Xanthocytophaga agilis: one gene and its partner. The main gene of each other region encodes a partner of the protein of the gene in region 2 in a complex. Links are inferred from orthologs where the notes say so. Each region holds a gene or a part of one and is shown on either strand. Other genes may lie near its edges.

Region 1 (16,353 bases), on a different replicon or contig from region 2:
TAGTACTTTTAATAGTAATTGGAATCTGTTTTTTCTCTTCCTGGTCTCGCATTTTCAGATAGTGCATGATTCTCCTTACACCTGCTTTTCCTTCGGCAATAGCATGCTCATCCAGTCGCAGTGATTCACCACCTTCAAAAACCAGAATTGATTTGCCTGTTTTTAAGGCTTCTTTACGAAATGATTTATCAATTAATTCAGTATTGACAATAAAGGGGGCTCCAAAAGCTGACGCTAACTCTTTGTTCTTTACATGATCCAGATTGCAACGAATCTGAGGAAAGTTAGCTATCCGATCACCTCCTGTATGAAAGTCAACCCCATGGTGCACATGAGGTAAAATCTCTGTCATAAGAATGTGCGCCATGCGATTAGCAAGTGACCCATTGGCAGATCCTGGAAAACAACGATTCAGATCTTTTCCATCTGGCAGATTACGGGAATTGAAAATAAATCCATATACATTGACCAACGGGATGGCTATTACAGTTCCAATGTCAGGCATGAGGTAATTCTCATTGATAAGCCGCCTCACTATCTCTATTCCATTAATTTCATCACCATGAATTCCAGCAGTTAATAACAAACCAGGACCATCTGTCTTGCCACGAAATACATATACGGGCAGTTCAATCAATGTATGTGATGGCAGCCGTGCAATAGGAATCTTAATAGAAACAGCTTTCCCTACAGGAACAGGTGTATTGTAAATGTAGATGTCAGACATGGAATTATATCAAAGAAAATCTTAGATGCCACAAGATTACGCAAAAACAGCATCCCGACATAACCGATCTACTTTTTTAAGTAAAGTAGGTAATCTAAATTCACCGTGCATCTGTTTTATATACTCACCTGCCTGTTGTATATCCAGTCCAGCGGATGTGACAAATAAGGGATTCTGACTATCACCTCGTAGTACAGCAACAGCAGGAGCTTCGTGAAATCTGGTTTTGGCAACTCCCACAACTGGAATCTCTTGATTCAATGCATGAAACAGATATCCTCCTAAGCCTTTCTTTTCGGGAGCAAGATATACGTATCCGTCAATGACAACAGTGGTCAGTGTTTCAGCTATAGGTTCAAGTACAGCAAGCAGACAAGGTAATTCACGTTTATAGAATTCACCAGATACATAAGGTGCGACATCATCAATACGCTTACTAATCTGCTGGGCTTCCGTTTCATCCGTCCAAGAAGTAAAGAGCAAGCAAGCTACCGCAGCGTGGTCATCCCGGTAGTCAACATCAAGACAAGCAATCATAAAAAATAGGTTATCAAAAATTCGAAACTGTCAAAGTCTATTCCACTATAATATCAATCAATAGTCGCCGATTACTTGTACATATAATTTATTTTCCAGACATGAGGTATCTTTGTAACTCAGAGATGGTTTGTATATGTAGCTTTTTACTTTCTGCTTCCCGCATCATTAAGGCATAGGCATTATTAAATCCAATAGGCTTTTGCCATTCCAACTCATATCTCTTTTTAAACTCCTGAGCAACATATGTATATACTTTTGTAGGATCTCCTTTAAGAGAATCCAGTTTCTGGTTTTCTGGTTGTAAAATAACGAGTAAGCCTGTTCCTGTGTATTCGGGATATAAATCGATGGCTCCGGCTTTCAGTGCATCAAAACAAATCTTAGTTCCTCCCAAACCAGTTTTGGTAACTACCTCCAGATTTGTGTAGCCTTCGATTAACTGCTTTAAGAGTTCAGCCAGAATGTATTGCTCTGAAAAAACTTTGGAACCAATAATGATAGTTCCTTCGGGCCCTATACTTTTTTCTAGATGAAATTGTTTTTGTTTCTGTATAAACTGTTTGGCAACCTCAGCAGGTAATTTGTGCAGGTAATCTACCTCATAGTTGAGAGCTGTCATAACAGAATCATTGATCGAATGTGCAAACACCCTCAATACAGCTTGTAGCTGAGGATATTTTACCAGCGTTTGTCTTCTTACTACCCAGGCAGCCTGATAAGGAGGAAAGGCCTGCTTGTCATCTTCCAGCACACGCAAGTGATAAGCTTTGATACGTCCGTCTGTGGAGTACCCGCTGATTACATCTACGTTCTCATGAAAAATAGCCTCATACATGAGAGACTGGTCCAGCAGCAGATTACTAATCGATAATCTATATGTTTTTATTAGTCCCGGGTAACCATCATCACGTCCAGCAAACTCATGAGCAAAGCCTGCTAGTAAACGGGTTTGTTTTGTTTTAGGGATTATATAGAGTGCAGACAGAAGTATTATGCCTACCACTATCCAGCTACTTATTTTTAGACCTGACTTTGCAAACTTATGTGTTTTGTAATCTGTGCGTTTTTGCAACCATCCCAGCAAGCCATCAAATAAAACAGCCAATAAGGCTGCAGGAATCGCCCCTGCCATAATCATGGCTGAGTTGTTAAGTGCAATGCCTCCAAAAATAAATTCACCCAATCCACCTGCAGCTACATAAGCAGCTAGTGTAGCTACACCTACATTAATAACTGTTGCTGTACGTATGCCTGCAAAGATTACGGGCATTGCCAGGGGAATTTCAACTTTGGTTAGAATTTGCCATTGGTTCATACCCAGTCCCAATGCAGCATCTCTAACAGAGGCGTCTACTTCTCTGATACCCACATACGTATTTCGTACAATCGGAAGCAAGGCATACAGAAACAAAGCAAAAATAGCAGGCTTCACTCCTATTCCTAACACAGGAATAAGAATACCTAGTAAAGCAATGCTGGGTACAGTTTGTAAAATTCCAGTAAAACCTATCACAATGGATGCTACTCTAGGTTTATGGCTAATCCAGCAACCCAAAGGAACCCCAATAACTAATGCAACCAGTAATGCTAGGAAGGTTAAGCCAATATGTGTAAGGGTTTGTTGAAGAATCTTATCAGACTGTTCGTAGAAGAATTGAATCATGTATGAGGTTATAAGCAATGGCTTGATTAATACTATCTGATGAAAGTTAACTCTAATTATAAAATATAGTGCTCAAAACAAAGTCCTATCCTCGTTTTAATGCACACTCAAAAGCTATATTCTATTGATTGTAAACTTGTCATTCCTTAACATATTTTATTTCACACTCACTTCATTCACACGTATTTTTTATGTATATTGTAACACAATAATTCACTACAACTTAATTACCAGAGAAACTATTTTATGCCAAAATATCATACAAACAAAACTGCAATTCGCAAATATAAATCTGAATACCACCGTCTATTGGCGCATGAAGCTCGTTTAAATGAGCAGCTTCACCATCTATTGAAACGTATCAAAGCCATTCAAAAAGATGAGGAGCAATCACTTGCTAACCAGACTCTTCTCATTACCCTACTGGCTCATGCCACTCAACAAAAAGCGGAACTGGAAGCTCAACCTGCCTCCAAAGAACGAGACAAACAACTCAAAAAAGCAGAGAAAGAGTATAAAGAGGTCAATGCCCAATACAAACGCAATGAGTATCATCTGGCTGTGCTGGAAAAGAAAAAGGATAAAGACAATGCAGCTAAATATATTCTCAAAGAACTAAAACGTGACCAGGTGCGTATCCGTGCCAAGGCAGCCTATGATATCTGGAAGAGACTTGAGCAGGAAGAGCAGTATGAGTTTATGGACTTTGAACTATTCAAAGCTCTATACTTTGTCAAACAAATAAAGCAAGCCGATTTTCAGAAAGAAACTACAATACAAAAGGCTCTGAAACGTACAACGCTATCTTTACCCAAACCGACAGAAACAACAACTCGTTTCATTCCATTTGTTTACGTTACCCGAAACAGTGGTGCTGTTGTTCCATCTCACCATAGCACAAATTTTTCCAGGATAACCATTACATCTTCTCTTTCTTCTGTAGATGAACGAGTTGGCCTATAGATAAGTCTCAAGTAAAGCGTTCAAAATACCCATTCTCCTAAATAGTGTTATAAAACAAATCCCTCTAACATAGGCTGAAAGAGGGATGGGTGTATATGTATCATTGAAAATAGCTTAGAAAACTCCTCAAAGGAGACTTCTGTTGTCTTAACTAAACTTTTAAATACTCTTTCAACTTTCCTTTATTTTTTGCGTCAATAAGCTTCTTCAGTTCTTTATCAAGTTTTACACTATTGGAAGAGTCTTCACAGTAAGTCAGTACAGAAGTTATGGCATTCAGTTTTATCTGTTTTGCATCTTTACTCATCTCCGGATTCTGAATGGCAAGCTGACTCATTTCTCCCAAATATATTCCTAGCAGAGCCGTATTACTCTTTGATAGTTTCACCGCTGTTTCATCCAGTGAAAAACTAAAATCAGGCGTACCTTCCATCCATCGCATAATGAACTGGACGGCATACAATCTATTAAGGTCTGTTTCACTCAAGGGATGACTTACAAGATATTTACTACATTCAAGCACTACTGACTCTGCTTTCTTAAAGTCTTCTTTTGCAGATAACGAATAGTTTTTCAGATTTGAGAAATCCTGAGCAAAACCAACGTATGCAAAACAAAGAAACACGAATAAAATACAAATAACTCTACGCATAATAAAAGACAAATGGTTAACAATAGACAAAAAACAATCTATTATTAACCATTTTCACCAAAGGTAAACGTATTGTGTACTTTTTCTATAAAACCTTTATTTATGCCAAAGCCCTTAAATCTACAGGAACCACTTTAGATACCCCTGTATCATCCTCTGTTTGAGTTATACCATAAACCACATCAGTGGATGCCATTGTACGTTTATTGTGTGTCACAATGATAAACTGTGATTCATTGGCAAACCTACGGATGATATTGTTGAACTTATCAATATTGGCATCATCCAGTGGGGCATCTACCTCATCAAAGATACAAAACGGCGCAGGCTTTAACAGGTAGATAGCAAACAACAGTGAGATAGCTGTTAATGTTTTCTCTCCACCAGAAAGCTGATTGATTGTCAAAGGACGCTTGCCTTTTGGTCTGGCAATGATATCAATGCTGGAATCCAATGGATTTTCCGGATCGACCAGTTTCAGGTCACAGGTATCTTCATCTGAGAACAACGAACGGAATACACGGATAAAATGCTCCCGAATAGTTGTAAATGCAGTCATAAATGTTTCTCTGGCAACTGTATCTATCTCCGAAATGGTAGCCAGCAAGGAATTCTTCGCATTTAGCAGATCATTTTTCTGTCCGTTTATAAAGTCAAACCGTTGTTTGATTTCTTCATACGCCTCTAGTGCCATTGGATTGATAGGTCCCAGGCGATCCAGACGAGCTTTTAATTCATTCACCCGGGTACGAAGTTCGTCTTCACGCTCTCCAAACAAAGTTCTTGCTTCTTCAAAATTCCAGGTTTTACCAATCTTGCTTTTAGAAGCCGCAGGTTTAGGTTCTTCTGAAACAACCGGATTTCCATTCTCATCTATTTGTGGTTCTTTTGCTTCCTGCTCTACTACTTCCTCTAAAGGTTCTTCAGGTGCATCCAGATTAACATTGAACTCAACAGACAAACGATCTTTAATAGCTGTAATCTGTAGTTGCGTTTCATTTCGTTTCCCTTGCAACTCCATAGTTAGGCTATCTGCCAGTTCACGTTGTCTTGTCAGATCACGAACTTCTTTTTCTGTTTTATCAATTTCCCCTCTTGAGGCATAATAATCTCTTTCTGCTTCATTTAGCCCTGCTTCAATCGCCTCTTTCTCTTTGTACATCTCAACCAGTTCCTCATCCCCTACTTCCTCTGCCTCAGTTAGCGTCGAAATATCTGTTTCTGTACGTTCCAGTTCATTCTGATTATTCTGAAGGCGAAACTGGCTATTTCTTAGTGTATCCTCAGAGAAACGAATTTCCTGTTCCATGCTATTCAGCCGGTTTTGCTGCTGAATCAGTCGGATATTTTCAGTATTATAGGCATTGGACTTTACAGAAGTTTGTTCATTCTGTGATGTCAGTTCCTCGTTCAGATCCATAATCTGCCGTTCCACTTCACGGAGTTCAGCTTGTTTCGCTTCCGTTTGAGGACGAGATATAGCTAGTTCTTCCGTTAATGTTTCCAGCTGATTCAGAAAATCTTCCCGTCGCAAAGACTGGTTCTGTAACATAAGTGTCAGTTGTTCCTGACGAGCTTTTAAGGTAATCTGCTGACGGTTAAGATCATTAATCTCTGACTGAAGTGATTGCACCTTGCGTTGGATACTATTTTTGCGTACCAGCAACTCTTCTCTGGCAATTTTTTGGTCTGATTGGCGGGTTATTATTTTATCGATAGTATATCGAAGTTTCTCTATTTCATCCTGAAGCTTTTCCAGGTTTTTAGCACGTCCGATCCGTTTTCCTTCAAATAATCCTACTGATCCACCTGATATACTTACTGAACGATTAATCACCTTTCCACTTTCTGTAAGAAAGATAAGATTACCAGTACTATTAGATATAATGGCAAGGTCTGGAACAATAAATACATTTCCCAGCAGATGTTCAGCCAGTTTTTGATAACGACTATCATACTCTACAATATCCAGCACAGAAACAGCTCCATCAGGAAGCCCTATAGCATCCGGCTTCTGATAGGTTGCATTCTGAAGTTTTTCCAGAATAAAGAAGTTAGCCTTACCTTTGCCAGCTTCGCTTAATAAGGCAATGGCAGAGAAAGCAGTTTCCGATGTTTCCACCACATAGTAGTTCAGAACCACTTCCAGGTAATTTTCCAGAGCCACACGATACTGATCCGGACAGGCAATGATATCCGATACCAATGGCGTTTTTTTATCCCATTTCGGATTTTTACTTAAAAACTGTACAGCCTCAGGAAAACCTTCCAGGCTATCCACCATTGACTTGGTCAGATTATATTCATTCTGCTTTGCATCCAGCTGCCGTTGTGCAGTGATCTGTTCCTGGCGAATAGACTCATTCTCAGTTTCCAGCGAGTCCAGTTGATCCTGTATACTTTCAATCTCCTGCTGAGTCTGCTGCAATTCGTCCATCTTCTGGCGGAGTTGCATATTTGCTTCACCTAATGTGGTTGCCATAGCTTCCAGATCAGCCGTTTGCGCAGCATTGTCAGAAGTTGTTTTCTCCAACTCCTGTTTAATGGTTGAGATCTGAACCTGCTTGATATCAAGTGATTTTGTCAACGAAAACAATTCATCCTGCCGTTGGCGGAATGCAGCATTTTTGCTGGTAAGCTGTTGCTGTAGTTCAGCAGTAGCTACCTTTTGTGCTTCGTATTCACTTTTTAGTTCTGCCACTTGAGCAATAAGTTCATTGGCCTGTCTTTCAATTCCTTGTTTTTCTGCTTCCAGTCTTGTAATCTTCTCTTCGGCCTCTGTCTTTTGGCGTTGTCCTTCTGTAATCTGATTTCGTAACGAATGTGCTTTGTCTGTCAGGAACTTTAAGCGTTCATTCTTAATTTTCTTTTCACTTTCATGTTGCCGGATCAGGTTTACATGTTCATTCAAGGCTTTTTGACGTGATGCCAGTAGTTTCTCCTTGTTTAACAAATCAGCTTTCAGCTTTTCAATACCAGCATCCTTTTGAGCTGTTTCTGCCTGCACCCGTATACGCTTTTCACTTTCAGCATCCAACTGCCCTTTTAACTTATCCAGTGTTTCCTGAAAACGACTTACAGACTGATGAGCCAATGCTACACTATAACTCTTGTATTTATTTTTGATCTGGAAATATTCTTCAGCCTGGCGGGCCTGGCGCTCCAGAGACTTCATATTTTTGGTAATTTCATGAAGTAGGTCTTCTACCCGTTCCAGATCACCATCTGTATCTTCCAGTTTTTTCAGTGTCTCTTTTTTACGAACTTTAAACTTTGAGATACCGGCTGCCTCTTCAAACAATCCACGTCGTGAGTTATCTTTATCATTGAGAATTTCATCCACCATCTTCAACTCAATGATCGCATAGCTGTCAGGACCAATACCTGTATCCATAAACAGGTTATTGATATCTTTCAAGCGACAGGGAACCCCATTGAGCAAATATTCACTTTCCCCTACACGATAATAACGACGGCTGATTGTGACTTGAGAGTATTCAGTGGGCAGAATGTTTTTGGTGTTATTAAAAGTCAGGGATACTTCTGCCATTTGCAGAGGTTTTCGGCGCTTTGTCCCATTAAAGATAACATTCTCCATCTTTTCAGATCGGAGATTCTTCGTCTTTTGTTCACCTAACACCCAGCGAATAGCATCGACTACATTTGACTTTCCACATCCATTTGGTCCAACAATGCCTGTAATACCATTATCAAAATTGATGAGAACCTTATCTGCAAAACTTTTGAATCCTTTGATCTCTAACTGATGTAACTGCATTTAGGTTAATCGCTGTTTACTGGTTTCTCTTGATTTTGAATTTACTGCGCTGAGTTATTTCCTAATGAGAAGAGTCTTGAGAACCCTGGTTCTACCTCTTTAAATTTATTCAAAGATACATGAAAAACAGTGATTTTAGAATAGATAAATCAGAAGCTGGTTAGCAGTCAGAAGCTATCTGTAAAGTAGTCCTTTATAGACCTTAAACTAAAGCTGTTCTATTTATCTGATAGAACAGCTGAGAGATTAGAAGTCTTCCTCTTTTACTACATATAAATCTGGCAGATTTCTGCCCAAGCCATCATAATCCAGGCCATAACCTACCACAAATGCATTGGGAATGTCAAAGCCAACATACTTTAACTTTATATCTTTCTGCATGGCTTCACGTTTGCATAAGAGTGTAGCGACTTCTAATGATGCAGGTTCGTGCTGTTTTAGTTGAACCAGTAACTGTGACATAGTTAATGCTGTATCAACAATGTCTTCTACAATAACTACATGACGACCTTTAATACTCTCTTGAAGGCCAATGATTTCGGTAATCTTTCCTGTACTTTGAGTAGATTCATACGAACTAACCCGCATAAATGAGATATGACAGGCAATAGAAATTCTTTTCATCAGATCTGCAGCAAACATAAAAGAACCATTCAGTACTGAAATAAAAACTGGTTCTTTGGTAGCATATTCCTGGTTCAATTGATTTGACAATTCCGAAACTCGTTCCAGAATGCGACTTTCAGGAATATAGATGTCAAATTGCTTGTCTTTGATCTGCACCATAAAATAGGAGGATTGAATGAAGGTGCAAAAATATAAATAGCGGACAAATAATTTTGCCCGCTATTTATAAAATGAGTGTGAATTGAAATCAAATTGTGATCGTTCTTTTGAATGGCAACTGCACATTTAGATTAGACAACAATGCAATTGTTGCAATTATAATTCCATATAAGCCAACATGGTCGAATGCCTGTTTCATAAACCATCCAATTAGTATAACTGGAATAGTAAGACAAATAATACGAAACAGATGACGTAGCGGACGTAAATACCAGAATTCTTTTTGCAGCTTGTTTATTACCCAATCATAATAATGGGTACGTAACCACTGATAGGCATAGTTAGCTTCCCATAAAAGAAAACTACCAATAGTACCTATACCAGCAGCAAGAAAGATTTCAGATGATAGAATTTCTTTTCCTTCTACCACCCAATAGGCAGGCATCATGGTTACAACAGATGTATATGCTACTACCATCATTACCAAAACATTCAGTATACGTTTAATAGCAGCAGGAAGATCTGCATGTTTTAGCACATAACCCATCACAACAGATGTACATATGCCACACCATGCCAATACTACTGGTAGCCAAACAACACCTGCTGTAAGGCTTAAATCATCCATATTGGATGTATTTATTTCGACAAGAGTTGTACCCAGAAGTATTCCTGCTACTACAGCACCGCCAAGAACGTCCATTCTTTCAGGCATTACTCCCAGATGGTGTGCTTTCTTCAATACCTCGGAACGCACCATTGCTGGCTTATGTATATCTTCCCGATCCAATGCATTTATCAATAGCATAATAGCAGAACTACCTAATGCAAATCCACCAAGTAAAGACAATGTAGGATAAACTGTCCATGCAAACTGGCTATGATGGTTGGCATATACCAACATCAAACCATTCATACTAATAATCAGACTGCCTACATGTGAAAATGCCTTGCTGGGAGATAACTGCAAGGATAAAGAAAGGGCACTTTTGGCAAATTTAATAACTGCCTTTCTGGTCCATTCCGGACTCAGCAGTATACTTAAAATAATACAACCTGCTCCTGCCATGATAGCGGTTTGAGCCACACTCAAAATCTCAAAACCAGCTTTAACATAACAAAGAAGCAGTACCAACGCGGACAATACAAATACCGTAAGTGGTTTGTACGAACGAGCCGCCCACATCTTAAAATTGGGGCGGAAAGGTTTCTGCGTTACAGCTACAGAAAACGGAGTACGCAACGTTGCCAACGAACCAGAACGACCAAAAATGACGTTGAGCAATACAGCGATTTCATTACTTAGGTTGTTACGCATAAAGTAGAAAAAAACTATTTGAACAAATCGCCTTCAATTATTACATAATTGACAAAGGCAAGTTTTCGGTTGCAAAGGTAGTTAAAACTAAAAACAAAACAAGTTAAATTTTATAACTATCAGATTTTCAGTATCATATATTAGTATATGAAATAGATTAAAAGTAAACATAAATCTTTATTTTTTTTACAACTAATTGAAACACACAAAATAACGGCGAAATATTACATAAAGCTTTTACAATTTTTTATATGTATAATTGTAGTACGATTATTGCGAGAGATCTAGAAAAATCAGACAATGAAAAAGCTTACTGTTACCCTTATTGCCTTGGTCTATTCCTGCATAGTACTTGCCCAGAAAAATGTAGGTCCACCAATCTTGTTGGAAAACATGGATATGCAGGTTGTTTCGACTCATGCAGTAAACAATATGTATAATTTCAAATTTGCCGAAGCTGAGTCTGAATTCCGCTGGTTCAAGTTTAAATATCCTGACCATCCACTTCCCTATTTCCTCATGGGTTTAAGCACTTGGTGGAAAATCATGCCTAACGAAGACAATGAAGAATACGACCAAACATTTTTGGCTTATATGGATACCTCTATTACCAAGGCCGATAAGCTCTATGAAGAAAATGAGGAAAATACAGAAGCATCCTTCTTCCTTGCTGCGGCCTATGCATTTAAAGGTAGATTATATTCTGACCGGAAAGATTGGGGAAAAGCGGCTTGGGCGTCCAGAAATGCATTAAAATACCTTGAGAAGTCTCGTTCCAAAGGAGACCTTAGCCCGGAATTCTTGTTTGGCGATGGACTTTATAACTACTATAGAGACTGGATCCCTGAAAACTTTCCAGCTCTGAAAACTATCCTTTGGCTATTTCCAAAAGGAAATAAAGAGGAAGGAATCAAGCAATTGAAAGAAGTTTCCAACAACGCTTTTTATACCCGAACGGAAGCCCAATATCATCTGATGAGGATTTATAGTGTGGAAAATCAGCTACAAAAAGCCTATGAGCTTTCGAAATACCTACATGAGACGTTTCCTGATAACGCCTATTTCCACCGCTATTATGCACGTAGTGCCTATGCACAGGGACGTATACCAGAAGTAGAAAAAGAATCGAGAAGTATATTGGAAAAGATTGATCAGAATATGCCAGGTTACGAAGCAGTAAGCGGAAGGTATGCAAGCTATTATTTGGGATATATCGAATACCAGTTGCACAAAAATACAGAAGTAGCAAAATCACTGTTTAAAAAGGCTATTGCATATTCTGAATTATCAAAGGCTTATGAAAGCGCCTACTATCATAGTGCATTGATTACACTTGGCAAGATCTATTATAAAGAGGAGAATTTGCCTGAAGCAAAGAAATACCTGGAGGTAGTTGTTAAAAGAGCAGAAAAGAAATCAGATCAGCGTAAAGAAGCAGAGAGATATCTGAAAGATATACAGAAACAAGAAAAAGAGCTGAGAAAAGAAGAACGTAGACAGAAAAGAAAATAGGCGATACTACCAAGTATTGCCTATTTTCTTTTACACTTTAAGGAAATAACGCCAGATATTTCCAGAGAGGAGCAGCCATCAGTGCCTGTAAAATTTCATTGTTGTTTAACAGATCTCTCACGTTCTGCTTAGTAAGCAGATGCACCGTTATATCTTCCGTATGCTCCAATGTTGGGTCCTGAAGCCATTCTACATCTGTTGCCAGAAAGCAATGCGTGAAATTTGTTTGTATACTTGGATTAGGGCATATTACCATCCACTCCTGCCAGATACCTCCTCCATATCCTGTCTCTTCCATCAACTCACGTTGAGCACTTTCTAACGGAGACTGATCCGTTGGATCACACACACCTGCACAAAGCTCATAACTTACTTTACCTATTCCATGCCTGTATTGTTTTACAAGCACTATCTTTTGATCTTTTGTAATGGCAATTACATTGACCCAATCCGGAAACTCAGATACATAATACGATGCGATCTGACTGCCATTCGGCATTTCTACTTTTTCTTTACGAACAGTAAACCAAGGCTCTTTGGCAATATACTCGGATGCCAGTACCTTCCATGGTTGAGGATCTGGTGTAGTCAAAAGAGGTAAAATGTTTGAAGTTGAAAACAAAGATAAGTATCTGATTAAAAAATATTTTTTTATCAGACTAGGGAACTCTATAAGGGTTATTACTTATCAGGCGGAATAGGCAGCACTTTGCTATTCTTAAAGGTAGACAGAATCACCATTGACTGTGTACTATCTACTTCTTCGATTTCGTTGACCTTCTCCAGCATCAGCTTTTGATAAGAAGGGATATCCTTTGTAATTACTTTTAATAGAAAATCGCCGCTACCTGTAATATGGTGACATTCTATAATCTCGTCAATATCACTGATTTTACGTACGAAAGCATCAATATATGACTTTCTATGGCCAACAAGAGTTACCTGTACAAAAGTGGTAACGCCTAAGCCTATTTTCTCTGTATCTAATTGGGCATGGTAGCTTCGTATTAGTCCGGCTGTTTCGAGTTTCTTAACTCTTTCGAGTGTTGGCGCTGGAGAAAGGCCTATCTCTTTGGAAAGTTGTGCATTTGTAATTTTGGCATTAGCCTGTAAAATTTCAAGTATTTTACGGTCTATCTGATCAAGTTTGAAAGCCATGGAGTGAAAAAATAAAATTTGGTACCTGGAATTAGTTATATAATTTTTTCTTTATAAAATTAAAATTTGCTTATAAACAAATCTTTACTTATGCAAAAATAACATATTTTATTCTAACTATTTTAGAATAACGCAAAATAAAACCAGGTAGTATTCTGTTTCCAAACCTTATTCTTTGTTTAAGTACAAATACTCTATTGACTAACAGCAACCTATCAATGCAAAAATATTTTATTAACAACGACAAAATTAAAAAAAACATCTATTATTTGGCAAACTTGGAATAGTCTAACGACAATACTCTTTGTTTATTCATGCTTTGCAGAGGAAAGCTGTTCTTGAATTTGCCACTTGCTAAGACTACAGTTAATCCATTCTCCATCAAAATGTGCATTGTACTTCTTGTAAAATTCAATGGCAGGAGTATTCCAGTCTAATACCTGCCATAACATTCCATTACAGTGTGTATCCATTGAAACCTGCATGGTCGCATTAAATAACATACGTCCTATTTTTTTTCCCCGATGTGGCTCTGTCACAATAATATCTTCCAGATATAATCGCTTTCCTTTCCATGTAGAATATCTGAAATAATATACAGAAATACCCACTATTTCCTTCTCTAGCTCTGCCACAATCAATCCATATATTGGTTGTGGTCCAAAACCATCTTCCAGCATTTTCTCTTTTGTATTTTCTACTTCATGTGGGGCCTTTTCGAATTCAGCTAATTCTTTGACTAGCTTCAACATGGATGGAATATCTTCAGGTGTACCCTTTCTTATAATTATATTGGGAAAATCTGTTGCTTTCATATTTACAAAAAAAATGTAGGTGTAGGTTAGATTCTATTTATGATATCAAAATTAATAAGAAAAGAAAATATACTCTAAACAGGTAAAACGGAAGTACTATTCAAAAAAGCAACTATATTTTTATCACTTTCATTCTCAATAGATTGTCTATTTGTTTCTAGTTTGTAAATATTCTATTTTTGATTAAGCACTTAACTCACAACTTCTCTGTAAAATGTAAGGTAATGTCATGTTTTGCACAGCTATTGGCTTGTAATTAAATGTATTTTTAAGAATACTTATTTCGATAGCAGAGAATAATGAAAAAAATAACAGAAATTTTTAATAAATCCATATCTGTAAAAAATCCTCCTAAGAATCGTCTTATACTTGTTGTACTGTTAATAGTGACAGTTATTCTGGCTGTTGTGTTGCATCTTAGCTACAAAAGTTTCTATAACCAGGATGGCGATCTGGAAAAAATGATGGCATCGCAACAAGTAATAAATAATACGGAAACGTTGGTACATACTATTCTTCTAAACGAAGCAGGACGTGTAGCTTACACATATAATACACCAAATGACAGTATTGACTATCAGAATGTTGAAAATATAATTGATACTATTGCTCTCTTTGTTGTAACAGATCCCTATCAGACAGTAAATATTACAACTTTGGGAGAATTGATAACAGATCGCTGGGAAAAGATAAAACAGAATCGAAGTAGTAAGAAAAACACTCCAACAGATTCTGTATATACATCCAGAATAAAAGAGACTGCTGCTCAGCTAGTAGAATTAGAAACGCTTAAAATGGATAATTTCCGTAGAGCGGCTATCAATCAACAGAAAAGATCGCTTTACTTAAATATTGTATCTGCAAGCATTGCCTTGCTTTTTGGTATAGTCAGTTTATTTATATTCTTCCGGGATAGAGAAGAACGTCTCAAGGTGGAATCCAATCTCACAGAATTAAATCTGAATAAGGATAAATTCTTTTCAATTATTAGTCATGATTTAAGAGGACCAACTTCTAATATTGTTCGCCTTTCTGAATTTCTGTTGGAACCGAATCTGGCCGAAGCAGATCAAAAATCAATGACATTGCATCTGCATAAAGCAGCTCAGAACCTACAAAAATTACTGGAGAACTTGCTTAGCTGGGCAAAGTTTCAGATGGGGCGTCTTGATTTTATGCCAGCACCTGTAGATTTGTATAATCTCACCAACGAAAGCGTAGCACAGATTGCTACAATGGCTGCAGATAAAGCCATTGTAATAAAGAATCAGGTATCGCCCAGAACATATGCGTTTGCAGATGATCAAATGATTATGATGGTATTGAGAAATCTTCTTGTCAATGCAATTAAGTTTACCAATCAGGCAGGCACTGTTAAAATATTAGCAACTGAAACACCTGAACAAGTAGAAATATCAGTCGCTGATAATGGTATAGGAATGAACACAGAAACAACTAATAAACTTTTTCAGTTAGGTAATCATTTTACTACACTGGGAACATCCAATGAGAAAGGTTCAGGACTTGGATTGATACTTTGCATGGAACTTCTAGAGAAAAATAATGGTACTATACGTGTAACCAGTGAGCCAGGCAAAGGATCTGTATTTACTTTTTCTTTGCCTAAACTAGGCAGATAAAAGTATAACTTTACTGAACAATTCAGATAACATTGAATTTAAAAGAAAATCTATTTGTGTATCCTGATATAAGCATAAATCCAACTACTCATTTTGACTACCTTATTGCAGGTGGTGGTATGGCAGGGCTTAGTCTGGCTTATTATCTAAGTCAATCAAATGTGTTAAACAATAAGAAGATTTTGATTCTGGATAAAGAACAAAAGACTTACAATGACAGAACCTGGTGCTTTTGGGAAAGAGGAGAACAAAATCCATTTGAGAAAATAATCTATAGGAAATGGCAAAAATTAGATTTTTTTGGGGATGATTTTTTCAAACGGTTTCATCTGAATAGCTACTTCTACAAAATGATCAGAGGAGCTGACTTTTATCACTATATATGGAATCAATTAACAGATCATCCTAATATTACATTCATACAACAAGATATTCTTGCCATAAACACTACTGATAAGGGAGCAATTGTACAAACGCCGGACGCTTCCTTTACTGCAGCCTATATTTTTGATAGTACTTTTCAACCTGATTTCACCAAACGAGGCAATCATTTTCTCTTACAGCATTTCAAAGGCTGGGTTATTACTACACCCACTCCCCACTTTGATGAATCTTGTGCTACATTACATGATTTCCGGATCAATCAACATGGGGACGCAGCCCGTTTTTTCTACATACTACCCTTCAGTAAAACAAAAGCACTGATTGAGTTTACAATCTTCTCTTCCCAGATACTAACTGATGAACAATATACTGTGGAACTGAAAAAATATCTGAAAGACACATTAGGTCTGGATGCAT
Region 2 (14,897 bases):
TACATCAGTCTGAGGTTCTTTTAACTTGAATAAGAATTCAGACTTTGCATTCTCTAACACCTTAAACATCGCAACAATGGTCGTATCTTTTACATCCCGATACGTTCCTGGCATGTTTAACTCGTGTGAACTTAATCCCGTACCCGCTGCTGGTGAATATGGCTGAATAGTATAGCCCTTGTAAAGCAGTCCTTTCTCATGTAGTTGCTTTAATAGCCACCATAAAGATTCAATGTAGTCATTTTGATAGGTAACATAGGGATGCTCAAGATCTACCCAATAGCCCATCTGTTCAGTGAGATTATTCCACTGATCAGTAAAGCGCATCACGGTTTCCCGGCATTTTTTGTTATATTCCTCTATGCTTATTTTTACACCAATATCTTCTTTCTTAATATTCAGTTCTTTTTCTACCTGCAGTTCAATAGGCAATCCATGTGTATCCCATCCACCTTTACGTTTTACCTGAAAGCCTTTTAACGTTTTATAGCGACAAAAAATATCCTTAATAGTCCGTGCCATAACGTGGTGAATACCAGGTGTTCCGTTGGCTGACGGCGGTCCTTCATAAAACGTAAAACTGGGTTTGCCTTCGCGAAAGCTAACCGATTGTTCAAACAGACGATTCTGTTTCCAGAACGCAAGTACGTCCTTGGCAATCTGCGGATAATCCGCATTTTTATATTCCTTGTACTTCACAGTTTTGAATGACTGAGTGATAGAATAAATAAAAGAGCACGAAATTAGTTAAAAATGCCGAAACAAGTGCATTTACTCGAAAGAAACACATATTCAGTATCTTGTCTGTTGTGACTCTTGTATCTTCTATAACAGTTTTAATTTAGGAAAAAGTTTTCCTGCACCAGTTGCAAATGTCTGGTGAAGGTAATTTTGCTATACAATGGATTTTTATCCGCTCTATTTATTCTGTTATCTGGCTATTTTACAACTTGTAACAGCCTATGAGAATAAATGATTATTGCCCCTTTTCTTTTTTTCTCAGATTCATATTGTGGAAGTAAAATAAACGAATAACATGTATACTTCTATAACGATTGCCTGCAGCCAATTGCTGGAATACATTGCTATACCCAAACTGAAAGTTATCATGATCATTTACATGATAAGCTAAGCCTGTAAAAAATCGATTCTGGTCGAAATAGTTATTGATAATCTCTTTACCAAAGTTGAGGAGTATCTCATCATTTACTACCCAGGAAAAGGTTTTAGGTGCAAACTTGTTTTTATTCAGAGGAATGAAGAGTTGAAGATTATATCGAAGTCGGTAGTTAAAATTGTATCCGTCTGCCAGTTCATCGTCATTCTTAATTTTGTGACGGAACCGTTCTTCCAGGCGAATCCATTGCATAGTACGTACTCTGCTATAATTGGTATGCCACTGTAATTGTTGCCAGATACGATGTTCTGGCTGTGAAATATTGGCATGCCCCTCAGTAGGAAAAAAGTTTACATACGCATAACCCGCTGTGAGTTTAGTATTAGTGGCAAAGTAATACGTTCCACCCAAACGAATAATAGATAGAGATAGGTCTTTTACAAAGTCATCTTTTGTTCGCAAATGAAAATCTGTCCATATACCCCATTTTTCGGAAAGGCGGGTTTGATTCATATAGGCCATCCATACTTGGCGAACTGTTGTAGTTTGTTTGGTAGTTTGTGCTTTTGTATAAAAAGCAGTAGTTAGCAGAAGAACAAAGAGAAGGAAGTATCTGTGTTTCATTATCTTGAATAGATGAAGAGGAGTATACAAAGATAAAATCTTTCAATAAAAAAATCCTCCAATCAAGAGTTAGATTGGAGGATTTAGAATATGAGTTAAATCAAGGAGAAGCTACGCTATTTCTGTAAGAGACCGTCTACTGTAATGGTTGTATAGTAGAAAGCACCAATAGTTGGTCCGCCAAAATACTGGAAGTAACGTTTGTTCAACAAGTTAGAACCCCCAATCTTAATCTGTGACTTAATAGCAGGCAGTCGATAGGTAATCTGACCGTCAAATGTATAATACGAAGGTACTGTTCCATTGCCCAGAGGTGCCTGCCATGCGAAACTGGATTGCCAACGCCACGCAATATTAAAACCAAGGTTTTTTGCTATCTCACGATTACCAATGCTTAGATTTACAATATCCTGAGGGGTATTGAATGAGGTTTCTAGCCCGGAATCTTTGCGATCCACCTTTGCCAGCTTTGCATAACTGTAGTTTCCGGTAAAAGTAAACTTACGGAAGAAATTGTAGGTAATACCCAAAGATGCTCCATAGTTATAATACGTATTCTTGGCGTTTGTCCACATTCGGTAACGTGTTTGTTTAGTATTATCAGCTGCTTCATAAATTGCAGGACTCACTCCCTCTGCCTGATCATCTATTTTAGTTGTATTAGGAACAACTATCTCAACCTGATCAATGAAGTTATTGTAGATATTATAATAGCCATCTACATCCAGAAATACTTTATCATTGAACAGAGAGGCTTTATAGCCAATGTCAAATGCTTCAATTTGCTCTGGTTGTAAATAGGTGTAGGTATTACGAACCAAAAGATCTTTGTTATCTAGTATTGCCTGGTCCTGAGTTTTTCCATTCTGGTTTACATCATTCGTAATTGCTTTCTGGAATGCATCTACTGAGCTACGTAGGTAAGAGTTTTCAAACAATCCGTTAGTAAGCATAGATAAACCGCCATAACGAATTACACCCCCATTGTTAACTGTTGAGAATCCTTCAAACAGAGTGGGGAAACGGTAACCATTCTGGAAAGAAATACGGAAGTTGTGTTTTTCTTTCAGTGTATATACAGCTGCAATACGTGGATTTAGTTTTGCTTTAAAATATTGTGCTTTATCCAAGCGTGCAGAAGCTACCAGCTTTAGATTTTTATTTAACAGATACTTTGTTGCCTGTACAAAGCCACCCACTTTATTATAATGAAGTATTCCTAGTGGATCGTTTTTATCCGGATTGATAAAACTGTTTCCTTCCGGAGTAATCAGGAAATCACGGAAATCAGCGCCTACCAGCAGATCAATCCAGGTAATCTTACCTGCAAAGTCGTATTGTCCTTCCAAATGATAAAATTTATGATTCATCAGAAGTTGTGCCCCAATATCCCAGTTATTGATGTAAGTTAGTTCATGCAGCTTATCATTATAGGCTTTAGTACCTGGTTCATAACGTCCTGCATCCGCAAATGCTCTTGCCTGCTGATGGGCATTTGTTACAGAAACGCCTCCGTTGTATAGCTCATTGTATTTACTTTGGTATTCACTAAACCATTTTGCATCTGTTTTGAATGCTCTGTCTATGTTTTCACCCATTGGACGGATATTATAAGACTTATCAGTATACTCCTGAGTCAAATAAGCACGAAAGAAATAATTAGTACCCCGTAAATACACCTTGTGCTGTTGGATTCGGTAATCATCTAAACGAATCCGGTTTCCACGTTGATAGATAGCATCGGAAACTCCTATACGATAAGAATAACTAGCTTCCAGTTTCTCAGTGAATTTGTAATGAATAGCAGCATCAGCTTTCAGATTACTTACATTGTAGTCATCATTTACCAAATCCTTTTCATAATAACCTGTCCGACGCACCTCATACCGTTTTCCGTCTGCCAGAGTAAGTGTTTTCCGGTTTGAACTCTCATTTCCATATGAGTTTAATGGATCTTTACCTGGATTATCCGCTCCTAGTAGTCCTGTTGAACTATTTGCTGTTGCGTTTAAGTCATAGGAGTTATTTGCTACCCAGTCAGTTCCTTTTAGATATCCAATGTTTACTTTAAATGCAAACTTGTCATTTATGGCCTTTGCATAACGGATAGCCGTTTCTGTAAACGGGCGAACTGAATAGTCAGGGTCATTGATGTGGTTAATTCCAACTTTTTGATAGACACTAAGTCCCTGATAGTAAAAAGGTGATTTGGTAATTACATTGGAGATACCATTCAAGGCATTCATCCCATACAATGCAGAGGATGCTCCAGGAGTTACTTCAATACTTTCAACATCCAGTTCGGTTGGGCCTACTGTATTGGCGATAGATACTCCTAAGCCGGGCGCTTGAGTATCGGCTCCATCTACCAACTGTAAAAAACGGGGATTTGTTGTATTGCCAAAACCACGGGTATTAGGTACTTTAAATCCCAGACTAAGAGTAGTCATTTGGACACCTTTTACAGACTCTATAGCATCGAAAAAGCTGGGTGCAGGTGTTTCTTTAATGGCTCTAAGATCAAGTTTTTCGATTGCGACTGGCGATTTCATGACCGTTTCTTCAACACGTGATGCTGTTACAACTACCTCCTGACCTAACATAGTCTGGGTTTCCAGTTGCACATTGATCTTATCTTCCAATGTTTTTACTACATACTCCTGAGGTGCATAGCCAACAGAAGAAAAAACGAGTGTAAGAGGAAATTTTAGTTTTGTTTTTAATGCAAAGGCTCCTTTGCCATCAGTAATAACTCCACTTATGGTACCTTTAATCTGTACAGTAACTCCAACAAGTGGCTCCTGAGTTTGATTATCAATAACCTTTCCACTTATAAGTAATAGATTATCCTGTGCAGACAGGGATAGAATTACCAAGTTGAAAAGCACATAGAATAGGAATAAACTTTTTTTCATGGAATGATAAAGATTTGTTTGGTGGGAACAGAATCGTTCAGGTATCCAGTAGACTGTTTGAAATGCAGCGGTCTTGCAACTTAATAAGTTAACAATAACTTATTGAAATTCAAATCATTGTACTCTGAGTATATATATATATATATATAGGCTAAGTATGTAGAATATTTGGATTTTAATCAACATATAGACAATCCAAATGCTCATAAACAGAGAAAAAATTAAACATAAGACTTGCTTTTAAATAGTATGTATCTGAATGAGGCAACAAAAGTAAATATTATTGTCAATATTCCTATAGGATTAGTAGAGATATGTGAAAATATTTTTTTACTTGCAGACTTTACTAAAAGATTAACTTGAGATAGGTACTCTACGGAAATAAAAAATGTAGATTGATGGTAACGAAGCAGAAGAGATTATCGTAGAAAATATCAATATAGAAAATAACAGAAGTGTAAGTTTTTCAAAACAATTACATATTAGGCTCAGGACAAAGTTTGTATCTTGGTGAGACATTGGAGAAGAAGTAGTCTATGTGTTGAAGTAGTGTTAATTGTTGCGACCCGCCACTCGTCTTCCTATAAAATAGAAATACTACCTCAGTATAAAAGCCATAAAAGCACCCTGTTAGATGGATCTGGCAGGATTATTTAGTTAGGATAAGACAAACATAAATGTTGTAGTTGATTATGAATCAAATTGTTTTCATTCAGACTTATCTTGTGAAGTATGTTGTTTTGTTTCTGTTTTTAACTACAGCAACAGGATGTTTTCGGGGCCAGATTATGACAGATAAGAAGTTTGCCAAACACTACAAACATCTTCCTGTCAAACCTACTTTCCATTCGATTCAAAATGATTCAGTAACCTTACACTATGCCAGTGTTGGCTCTGATACTTTACCTACTTTATTACTGATTCATGGCGCGCCTGGTGGTTGGTATGGATATATGAATATGTTGGATGATACAGTGCTGCAACAGCATTTCCACATTATTGCAGTAGATCGACTGGGATATGGCAAATCTAAACGTAAAAACCAGTTTGCTGTCACATCTATTGAAAAGCAGGCTCAGGGAATATTACCTTTATTAAATGAAGCCACAAAAAGCCAGCCTGCTATTGTTGTGGGCAGATCATATGGAGCTGCTATTGCTGCACAACTCACACTTCTAGCGCCAGAAAAGGTAAAATATCTATGTATGGTGGCTCCTCCTATTGATCCTGAAAAAGAAAAAATATTCTGGTTTGCACGTGCAGCTCGTTATCGGGTAGTACAATGGTTTTTGCCACATTCATTTGTTGTTGCTACAGCTGAAAAATTTGCACATGCCAGCGAACTACGTGAACTAGAACCTAAATGGCAACAATTGAATACTCCTCTTACCGTATTGCAAGGTGGAAAAGACTGGATTGCCGATCCTCTTAATCTGACATTTGCTAAAAAACACATCAAATGTAAAAAAGCTCGCTTCATGTTCTTACCACTAGCCGGCCATTTTATTACTCAAACGCACGCAGAACTTATTAAGAAAGTTGTTTTCGAAGCTGCTGGACTATCTTTAGGCGAAATTGCCTCACAAGGAGAGTATTTACTCGAAGAGAGTGAAGTAAAATAGTATCTTTGCACATAGATAAGGTCATCTTAATAAGTTAGGATTAAAAGATTCTAGCCCACAGCAGTGTTAAAAACAAAGAGGTATTCTGATTAATAAAATCGGAATCGTTTACATCTTTGTCTCTGAAAGAATAAATATTTATTTGTCTTTGTCCTCGCAGCACAGATATTGATCTGATGCTACTTTTTATTTGTATTCAAACCATGAATAAAGAAGCTGTTCTCAAACAATATTTTGGGTATGATGCATTTCGCCCGTTACAGGCAGAGATTATAGATACAATACTTGGCAAAAAAGATTGTTTGGTTCTCATGCCTACAGGTGGTGGAAAATCTATCTGTTATCAGGTGCCTGCAATGGTTTTGCCTGGAATAACAGTGGTTATCTCACCATTGATTGCTTTAATGAAAGATCAGGTACAGGCATTAAAGGCCAATGGGATTGAGGCAGCCTATATCAATAGTACACTCAATACATCTGAGCAGAATGCAATTCTTAAAGATTGTGAGAGTGGAAAGATTAAAATTATATATGTCTCTCCTGAGAAAATTTTTGCTAGTGGCTTCCTTGCCTTTTTACACACCCTCCCTGTCAATCTGTTTGCGGTAGATGAGTCTCACTGCGTCTCTTTTTGGGGGCATGATTTTCGCCCGGAATATACCCAGCTTAGCATTCTGAAAGAGTCCTTTCCAGAGGTACCTGTGGTGGCTCTTACGGCTACTGCAGATAAAGTAACCCGAAAGGACATTCTGCAACAACTGGATATTGCAGAAGCAAAGGTATTTATAGCCTCATTTGACAGACCTAATTTGAGTCTAACGGTTTTGCAGGGACGCAATCGGATGAAGGCTATTCATGAGTTTCTTCTAAAACATCCGAATCAACCAGGCATTGTGTATTGTCTGAGTCGTAAGTCTACAGAATCAGTAGCAGCTAAGCTAAACGAACTTGGCTATAAAACAAAGTACTATCATGCAGGTATGGATAATGATGAAAGATCCACAGTACAAGATGAATTTTTGAAGGATGACGTACAGATTATTGTAGCAACTATTGCTTTTGGGATGGGTATCGACAAATCAAATGTGCGTTGGGTAATTCATTATAACATTCCTAAAAATGTTGAAAGTTACTACCAGGAGATCGGACGTGCTGGGCGTGATGGTTTACCTAGTGATACCGTTTTATTTTATAGTTATGCAGATGTGATGATGCAAATGGATTTTAATGAGAAAGCATCTCCTGAACGTAAAGAACTACTCAATGCCAAACTGGATCGGATGAAGCAATATGCAACATCTGATATATGCCGCAGACGTGTACTACTTAGCTATTTCAATGAAAGTATTGATACTGATTGTGGTAATTGTGATGTATGTAAAAATCCTCGTACCAAATTTGACGGGACAATACTTGCACAAAAAGCATTGTCCGCCATTGCTCGTACAAATGAAAAAGTGGCACTGGGCCTTCTGATTGATATACTGCGAGGCTCTTATCGGCATGAGATAACAGCAAAAGGATATCAGCAGTTGAAAACATTTGGTACAGGTAAGGATATACGATATGAGGAATGGGTTGATTATATCTACCAAATGCTGAATCTGGGCATAATGGACATCGCCTATGATGAAGGCCATGTGTTTAAACTAAACTCTACAAGCTGGCAGGTATTAAAAGAAAATCGTCCGGTACAGTTATCTGCGTTTGTACCTTTCTCTGAACGTAAAGCGGCTGTTGTAGAAGCAACAGAACCTGTGAAAACCAAACGCGAAATTATTCGGGATGAATTATTTGAACATCTTCGTACCATTCGTAAAAAACTGGCTGATAATGAAGGAGTACCTGCATACATAGTATTTAGTGATGCTTCGCTTTCTGACATGGCACAGAAGAAACCTGTAACTAAAGCCGAAATGCTGAATATTACGGGTGTTGGTCAGGAAAAATTTAATCGATATGGCGAAACATTTTTGAACACTATTCTGGATTTTCTGGCACAAAACAAAGGGGCTGCCCGATTAGCTGATGTGGATACCTATCAGTTAACACAGCAACTTTATGAACAGGGAAATACCATTGAAGATATTGCTGCAAAACGAAATATGTCTCCAGGAACGATATTTACACATTTTCTGAAACTAAGTCAGCAGGGAATTTCCATCGATTGGAGTCGTTTCATATCAGTAGAAGATAAAAATAATATACTGGATGGAGCCAAAAAACTGGGAATGCAAAAAGGGGATAGACTACAACCTTTGTTTGAGTATCTTGATCAGAAACATAGCTATGAGAAGATACGAATCGCATTGATGCTGAAAGAACAGGAGAATGTGAGCAGTCTATGAAACGAAAAGCGCCACAAAAATTACTTTGCGGCGCTTTTCGTTTCATAGAATTTTATTTTCTGGGCAATAGTCGCATATCTTCTTCATCTAGCAAAATATTGACAGCCGCTACATTGTCTTCCAGATGGCTGACAGAAGAGGTCCCAGGGATTAAAAGTGTGACAGAAGAGGCTTTTAATAGCCATGCTAATGCAATCTGATACTCAGAAGCATTGTGTTTCTCTGCTACTTTCTTTAATGCTTTTTCTGCACTTAGATCGCCTGCTTGTAGGGGATACCATGGAATAAATGCAACCTGATTTTGTTCGCACCAGGTTAATACATCATTCCAGCGCTGATTTCCATAGTTATACATATTCTGAACAGATACAACTTTTACAAGTTTACTTGCCTGTTCAATCTGTTGAATAGAGACCTCTGACAAACCAATATGACGAATCATGCCTTTGTCCTGAGCATCTTTCAGTACTCCAAGAGATTCTTCTACAGGTACTTGAGGGTCAAATCGATGGAGTTGATACAAATCTATTGTATCAAGCCTCAGGCGTTTTAAACTTCCTTCCAGAGCTGCTTTCAAATGTTTGGGTTGCCCGTTCACTGACCATTGGTTAGGTCCTGTACGGGTAAAGCCTCCTTTAGTGGCAATGACCAGATCTTTGGGATAAGGATAAAGAGCTTCTGCAATAATTTCTTCTGAAACATCAGGGCCATAGCTATCTGCTGTATCAATAAAATTTACTCCTACTTCAACGGCTTTTTTAAGTACACGTATAGCTTCTGCCCGGTCTTTAGGCGGTCCCCAAATGCCTTGTCCGGTAATGCGCATGGCTCCATACCCCATTCGATTGACAGGTAAGTCTCCTGCAAGTGTAAAGGTTCCGGCAGTTGCGGCATTGATTGTGGTTATTTCTTTCATGGCAGGATAAGAATAGTGAGAAAAATGGACGAAAGATTTTATTATAACTAAGTCTTCGGGATTTAAGTTTATTTTTTATTTACAATAGAGAAAATGTAGCTTTCTGTAGCTAACTTATAGATGGATAAAATAGGGAAATTCAAATAAAAACGCGTGTTTGTGGCTTTTTGCCAAACATCTGAATAGCATATAAGAATCAGATAAAATATTTTTTGGTTTTTATTCCCCATTTTTTTCCCGTAATTTTTTCAAAAAATTTACTCCCTCTCGTTTTTATAATCACGAGAGAGGTTTATAATTTTGAAAAGAGATAAGTCAATGCTGACATATTGTTAGCCTCAAACCACGCCTACATTTCAATATTCTGTGAGAGAACAAGTACTAAAAGCCATTTTGCAACTACTTGCCATCAGTGCGAGAATTGATGGTATTTCAGAAGAAGAACGGGAAACAATTCGAAAGTTTTTATACGAAAATGTTGACGATGAGTCAGTCCCTACTTACATCCGTACATTCGAAAACTACCTGAAAACCTCATCATCTACAGATGAGGAGATCTATCGCATCTGTTCCCAGATTAATAGCGAATTGGAACTAAAGCAAAAGGTCATCATTGTTTTGCGTCTGATTGAAATTGGTTTGGCCGACAATACATTTTCTTCGTCAGAAGATCATTTTATGCGACTAGTATGTGAGGCCTTACATGTCGAAAAAAGTATCTATACAACCATCCGCGAATTCGTAGAGACCAGAGATATTTATAGTGTTCAGTCAGAGGATGTATTGATTATAGATTCACAGGACCCCCCTAAAGATCTTACAGCGGCGTATCTGCAGAAACCCGGAATTAAAAGCACATTGGGAGTACTACGCCTGACTGAAGGAGATATGTACTTGTTAGGAGCTGCCCATCCGGCTACTGAGGTATTTCTGAATGGCCAACAACTCAAATCACATTATGTTACTCCTCTAACCAGTGGTAGTGTAATCCGTGCTTCTTCTGAAACAATTTATTATAGTGATATCCTTGGGCATTTTTTACGTTCTGAACATATTCAACGTATTGTTTTTGAGGTAAAGGATGTAGAGTTTTTCTTTCCTAATGGGAAACAGGGATTACATCCTGTGAATATAGCAGAGGAATCCGGTACATTGGTGGCGATTATGGGGGCAAGTGGTTCTGGGAAGTCAACCTTGTTAAACGTACTCAATGGAAATTTGCATCCACAGCGGGGACGTGTGTTGATTAATGGACTGGATATTCATCGCCAGGCAAACCAAGTCCAAGGAGTAATCGGCTATGTACCACAGCAGAACTTCCTGATTGAAGAACTGACAGTCTATCAAAATTTATACTTTACCACTCAGCTTTGTTTTGCTCATTTATCAGAATTTGATGTAAATCGTTTGGTTGTACAAACATTGCGCAGCCTTGGTTTATATGAAGTAAAGGATTTGCGGGTAGGTTCTTCTCTTGATAAAACAATCAGTGGAGGTCAGCGGAAGCGTCTGAATATTGGTTTGGAGCTGGTTCGTGAACCTGCGGTTATGTTTGTAGATGAACCAACCTCAGGATTATCTTCACGGGATTCTGAAAATATCATGGATTTGTTGCGGGAGTTAACCATGTTGGGCAAATTGATTTTTGTGGTTATTCACCAGCCATCTCCTGAAATCTTCAAGATGTTTGATAAGCTGATTGTTATGGATACAGGTGGGTATCAGGTTTATTATGGCAACCCAACAGAGGGTGTTCTCTATTTCAAAAATCTGGTTCATCAGGTAGATAGACAGGAGATTAATTCTGAACAAATATTTAATATCCTGGAAGCTAAAGTTGTAGACGAATATGGTAATCCCACAACGGATCGTAAAATATCCCCACAACGATGGTATCATTACTTTAAAGAGAAAATCAAGTTACCTGTTCTGACTCCGACTAGGGAGCAGCCTCCCCATAGTCTGAATATTCCCAATAGATTTCGTCAGTGGAATATTTATACAATACGCGATATTTTGGCTAAGCTGAGTAATAAACAATACATTACTATCAACCTTATACAAGCTCCTTTACTTGCACTGATCCTGTCATATATTGTACGTTATCATCCGGTTGACGAACTTACCAATAAGGGGACATACGTATTTGCTGAGAATGTAAATATTCCGGCATTTATATTTATGAGCATCATCATCTCTCTGTTTATGGGATTAACCATAAGTGCAGAGGAAATTATTAAAGATGCTAAAACGCGTAAACGTGAGGCTTTTCTGCACCTGAGCCGGAATAGTTATCTGTCTTCGAAGGTATTTGTATTATTTGGCTTCTCAGTCATACAAACGGTAAGTTATATATTGGTTGCCAATCGGGTCGTAGGCATTGAAGGAATGGACCTGACTTATTTCTTTGTGTTGTTTAGCGGGGCTTGTTTCGCCAATATGCTGGGACTGAATGTTTCTGCCACATTTAATTCTGTGATTACCATTTATATTCTCATTCCTATATTACTCATTCCACAACTTGTTTTGGGAGGGATCGTAATAAAGTTTGATGAGATCAATCCTGCTATTTACAAACAAGGGGAAGTTCCTGTAATGGGTGATTTTATGGCTTCACGGTGGGGATTTGAAGCATTGGTGGTTGAACAATTTATGCATAACCGGTATGAGAAGCGATTTTATCCCTACGATAAAGATATTGCTGTAGCTGATTATAAAAAGACATACTATCTGCCCACACTCTCCTCAAAGCTGGAATATTGTATGAGTCTGGAAGATACTGAAGATAGGCTGTATAATGAACAATATATTGATTATCTGGAAGTATTGAGACATGAAGTAAAACATGAAATGACTGAGAACCCTACTATGCGTTTTGCAGGAGTAGATAGTATTACTCCTACACGGTTTACGCATAAACTTGCTATACGACTCAAAAAATTTCTGGATAGATCACGTTTGTTTTATCTGCAAAAATACAATCAGGCTTATGAGCAACGGGATAGCCTTATGCGAAGAATTACCCAAGGGGAAGAAGCCCGTCAGCAACTAATCGAGCAACGCTCCCGTTACTATAATGAGATTATCGGGCAACTAGCTACAAATACGACAGCTGAAAATAGAATTATAGAGTATAAGGGAAGTTTAATACAAAAAATCTATCCGATCTATCATACACCTGTTGTTACAGGAAATTTTTGGGACTGGCGAACGCATTTTTATGCTCCCAGCAAACCTTTTCTGGGCTTCCAAATCCCCACATTGTGGTTTAATATGTTGATGATCTGGCTGATGACAGGAGCATTGTATCTTACGCTTTACTATAATGTATTCCGACGTATTGTAGAAGGAACAGTATTTGGAGAATTGTTTGGAATGTGGCGACGAAAACGGGATGAAGAGCCTGCCCGATAAGAGAATATAAATATAGATATAACAAAAACGGGAGTAAGTTGCTACTCCCGTTTTTGTTATTCGCCTTCAACCAACGCCTCTTGTTCTTCTTTGCGTTCAATCCAGAAATTATTGAACCCTTCTCCTACCCGTATATAGGCTAATCCATACTGGATCATTTCCAGGATAGCAAGAAAGTTATAGATAACTGCAATTTTGCTGTCGTTGAGGGCAATAATATCCGTAAAGGAAAGACGATAATCGGCATTGAGACGTTCTGTAATCCACTTTTTTTGTCCTTCAATAGTATATGGATACTGAATTACCTTGTGTATAGGACGGTTCTGATTGATCTGGTAACGGGTCAGTACTTTTTGATATACCTTTAGTAGCTTGTAAAGGTCCAGATCCTGAAGTTCTACGTCAACATTGCTTTTTTCTGCAATGCCATGCAGTTCTTTTACAATATTTCCTCGTACTTCCTGATTCTGCCGGTCCTCCTCCCATTTGGCAAATTCGCCAATTACAGATTTGTATTTTTTGTATTCAAGCAGGTGTTTTACCAGTTCATCCCGTGGGTCTATCTCATTACCTTGTTCATCAAGCTCAGGACGGGGTAACAACATCTTAGCTTTGATACGCATCAGGGTAGCTGCTACCAGAATAAATTCACTTGCCAGGTCAATATTGATGGCTTCGAGTTCATGGAGATACGTTAAAAATTCATCCGTAATTCGTGAGATAGGAATATCATGTATATCTAACTCATCCCTTTCAATAAAGAAAAGCAGCAGGTCGAAAGGTCCCTCAAAAAGAGGAAGTTTTATCTCAAAATTCAATGTTGTCTGGTTAATAAAAAGATCGGTTTCTCCAAAAGCGAATATAGGATTTTTTTTGTGTGTATTGTAACCCTGTCCAGTGTTTTTTAAGAGAAGCGGAAGAACCGGTTAAACAAATTATAGAAACACAACATCATCAATAACATTGGCTTTTACTTCTTCATTCAGAAGTTCTACAATCCTGGATTTTGCCAGTAAAAGCTCATTCGCCAGAGAAGGAGAGTTGATCTGCAGGAATAATTTACGGTCCTGAACATACACTTTTTCAGTACGTCGGGCAATGGCTACCCCCATAATACGTCCCCATGCATGAACTACATGAGTTTCATCAAACTTACTACGTAACCGATATACACGTAAAAGCTCATCAATAGCTTCTTTCATGGTATAATCGCTTGCCTTACGGGCTTGATCAGGTTGGTGTTTGAACTTCATGCCCAAAGATACGGGATTCCCGTATGGAACCTATTTCTTTACTGAGAAAAACTCCTGACTTTTCGATAAACAAAAACTCCCCTTCGACGTGTCTATCATTACACCAAAGGGGGAGCTAAGATAATGAAGAGAGGTAAATCTTCTTGTTGTTCTATTGAGCGCTTACCCGCCAAAGCGTATTGGCTGCATCATCGGCTACAAGTAAAGATCCATCTGGCAAAACCTCTACGCCCACTGGACGTCCATATACTCTGCTTTGATCTTGATCTGCGACAAAGCCTGTCAGAAAATCTTCCGGTTGACCGGCTGGCTTTCCATTTTTGAAGGGAACAAATACTACCTTATATCCTGAGAGTTCTGAACGATTCCAGGAACCATGCTGGCCAATAAAAGCGCCATTCTGGTATTTAGCAGGGAAAGCTTTTTTATCATAAAATGTCAGCCCTAATGATGCTGTATGCGGACCTAATGCAACATCTGGTACAATGGTCTTTTGTACCAGTTCCGGATTTTCTCCTTTAAGTCGCGGATCTTCGTTAGGGCCAAAATATGCATAAGGCCATCCATAAAATCCTCCTTCTTTTACACTTGTCATATAATCAGGCACCAGTTCATCTCCTAATTCATCCCGTTCGTTTACTGCAGTCCATAACGTGTTAGTACCAGGCACCCAGTCCATACCTACCGG

The links.
Region 1: the proteins of QNI22_RS17330 (region 2) and smc are in contact, whole or in part, in a crystal structure (PDB 3ZGX), measured with the Bacillus subtilis proteins. The link is inferred for Xanthocytophaga agilis from one-to-one orthologs.

What each region holds. Positions count from the first base shown.
Region 1 is NZ_JASJOU010000012.1:157,999-174,351, reverse strand. The notes cover bases 4,446-8,651. They hold smc (chromosome segregation protein SMC), read right to left. Parts: upstream 8,324-8,651; coding sequence 4,646-8,323; downstream 4,446-4,645. Other genes in these bases: hpt (hypoxanthine phosphoribosyltransferase), read right to left, coding at 8,570-8,651; QNI22_RS28205 (hypothetical protein), read right to left, coding at 4,446-4,545. In the rest of the region: QNI22_RS28225 (succinylglutamate desuccinylase/aspartoacylase family protein), read right to left, coding at 1-727; QNI22_RS28220 (endonuclease V), read right to left, coding at 764-1,264; QNI22_RS28215 (ABC transporter permease/substrate-binding protein), read right to left, coding at 1,353-2,930; QNI22_RS28210 (hypothetical protein), read left to right, coding at 3,177-3,893; more of QNI22_RS28205, read right to left, coding at 4,045-4,445; more of hpt, read right to left, coding at 8,652-9,109; QNI22_RS28190 (hypothetical protein), read right to left, coding at 9,198-10,427; QNI22_RS28185 (tetratricopeptide repeat protein), read left to right, coding at 10,728-11,939; QNI22_RS28180 (NUDIX hydrolase), read right to left, coding at 11,977-12,531; QNI22_RS28175 (Lrp/AsnC family transcriptional regulator), read right to left, coding at 12,621-13,097; QNI22_RS28170 (GNAT family N-acetyltransferase), read right to left, coding at 13,406-13,912; QNI22_RS28165 (sensor histidine kinase), read left to right, coding at 14,212-15,552; QNI22_RS28160 (lycopene cyclase family protein), read left to right, coding at 15,585-16,353. UniProt on the Bacillus subtilis protein: Required for chromosome condensation and partitioning.
Region 2 is NZ_JASJOU010000005.1:374,035-388,931, reverse strand. The notes cover bases 11,894-14,643. They hold QNI22_RS17330 (segregation and condensation protein A), read right to left. Parts: upstream 13,775-14,643; coding sequence 13,013-13,774; downstream 11,894-13,012. Other genes in these bases: QNI22_RS17320 (PQQ-dependent sugar dehydrogenase), read right to left, coding at 14,361-14,643; QNI22_RS17325 (DciA family protein), read right to left, coding at 13,892-14,209; QNI22_RS17335 (ATP-binding cassette domain-containing protein), read left to right, coding at 11,894-12,956. In the rest of the region: ileS (isoleucine--tRNA ligase), read right to left, coding at 1-699; QNI22_RS17360 (DUF2490 domain-containing protein), read right to left, coding at 977-1,741; QNI22_RS17355 (TonB-dependent receptor), read right to left, coding at 1,858-4,656; QNI22_RS17350 (alpha/beta fold hydrolase), read left to right, coding at 5,349-6,278; DNA helicase RecQ, read left to right, coding at 6,482-8,626; QNI22_RS17340 (aldo/keto reductase), read right to left, coding at 8,679-9,542; more of QNI22_RS17335, read left to right, coding at 9,909-11,893; more of QNI22_RS17320, read right to left, coding at 14,644-14,897. UniProt on the Bacillus subtilis protein: Participates in chromosomal partition during cell division. May act via the formation of a condensin-like complex containing Smc and ScpB that pull DNA away from mid-cell into both cell halves.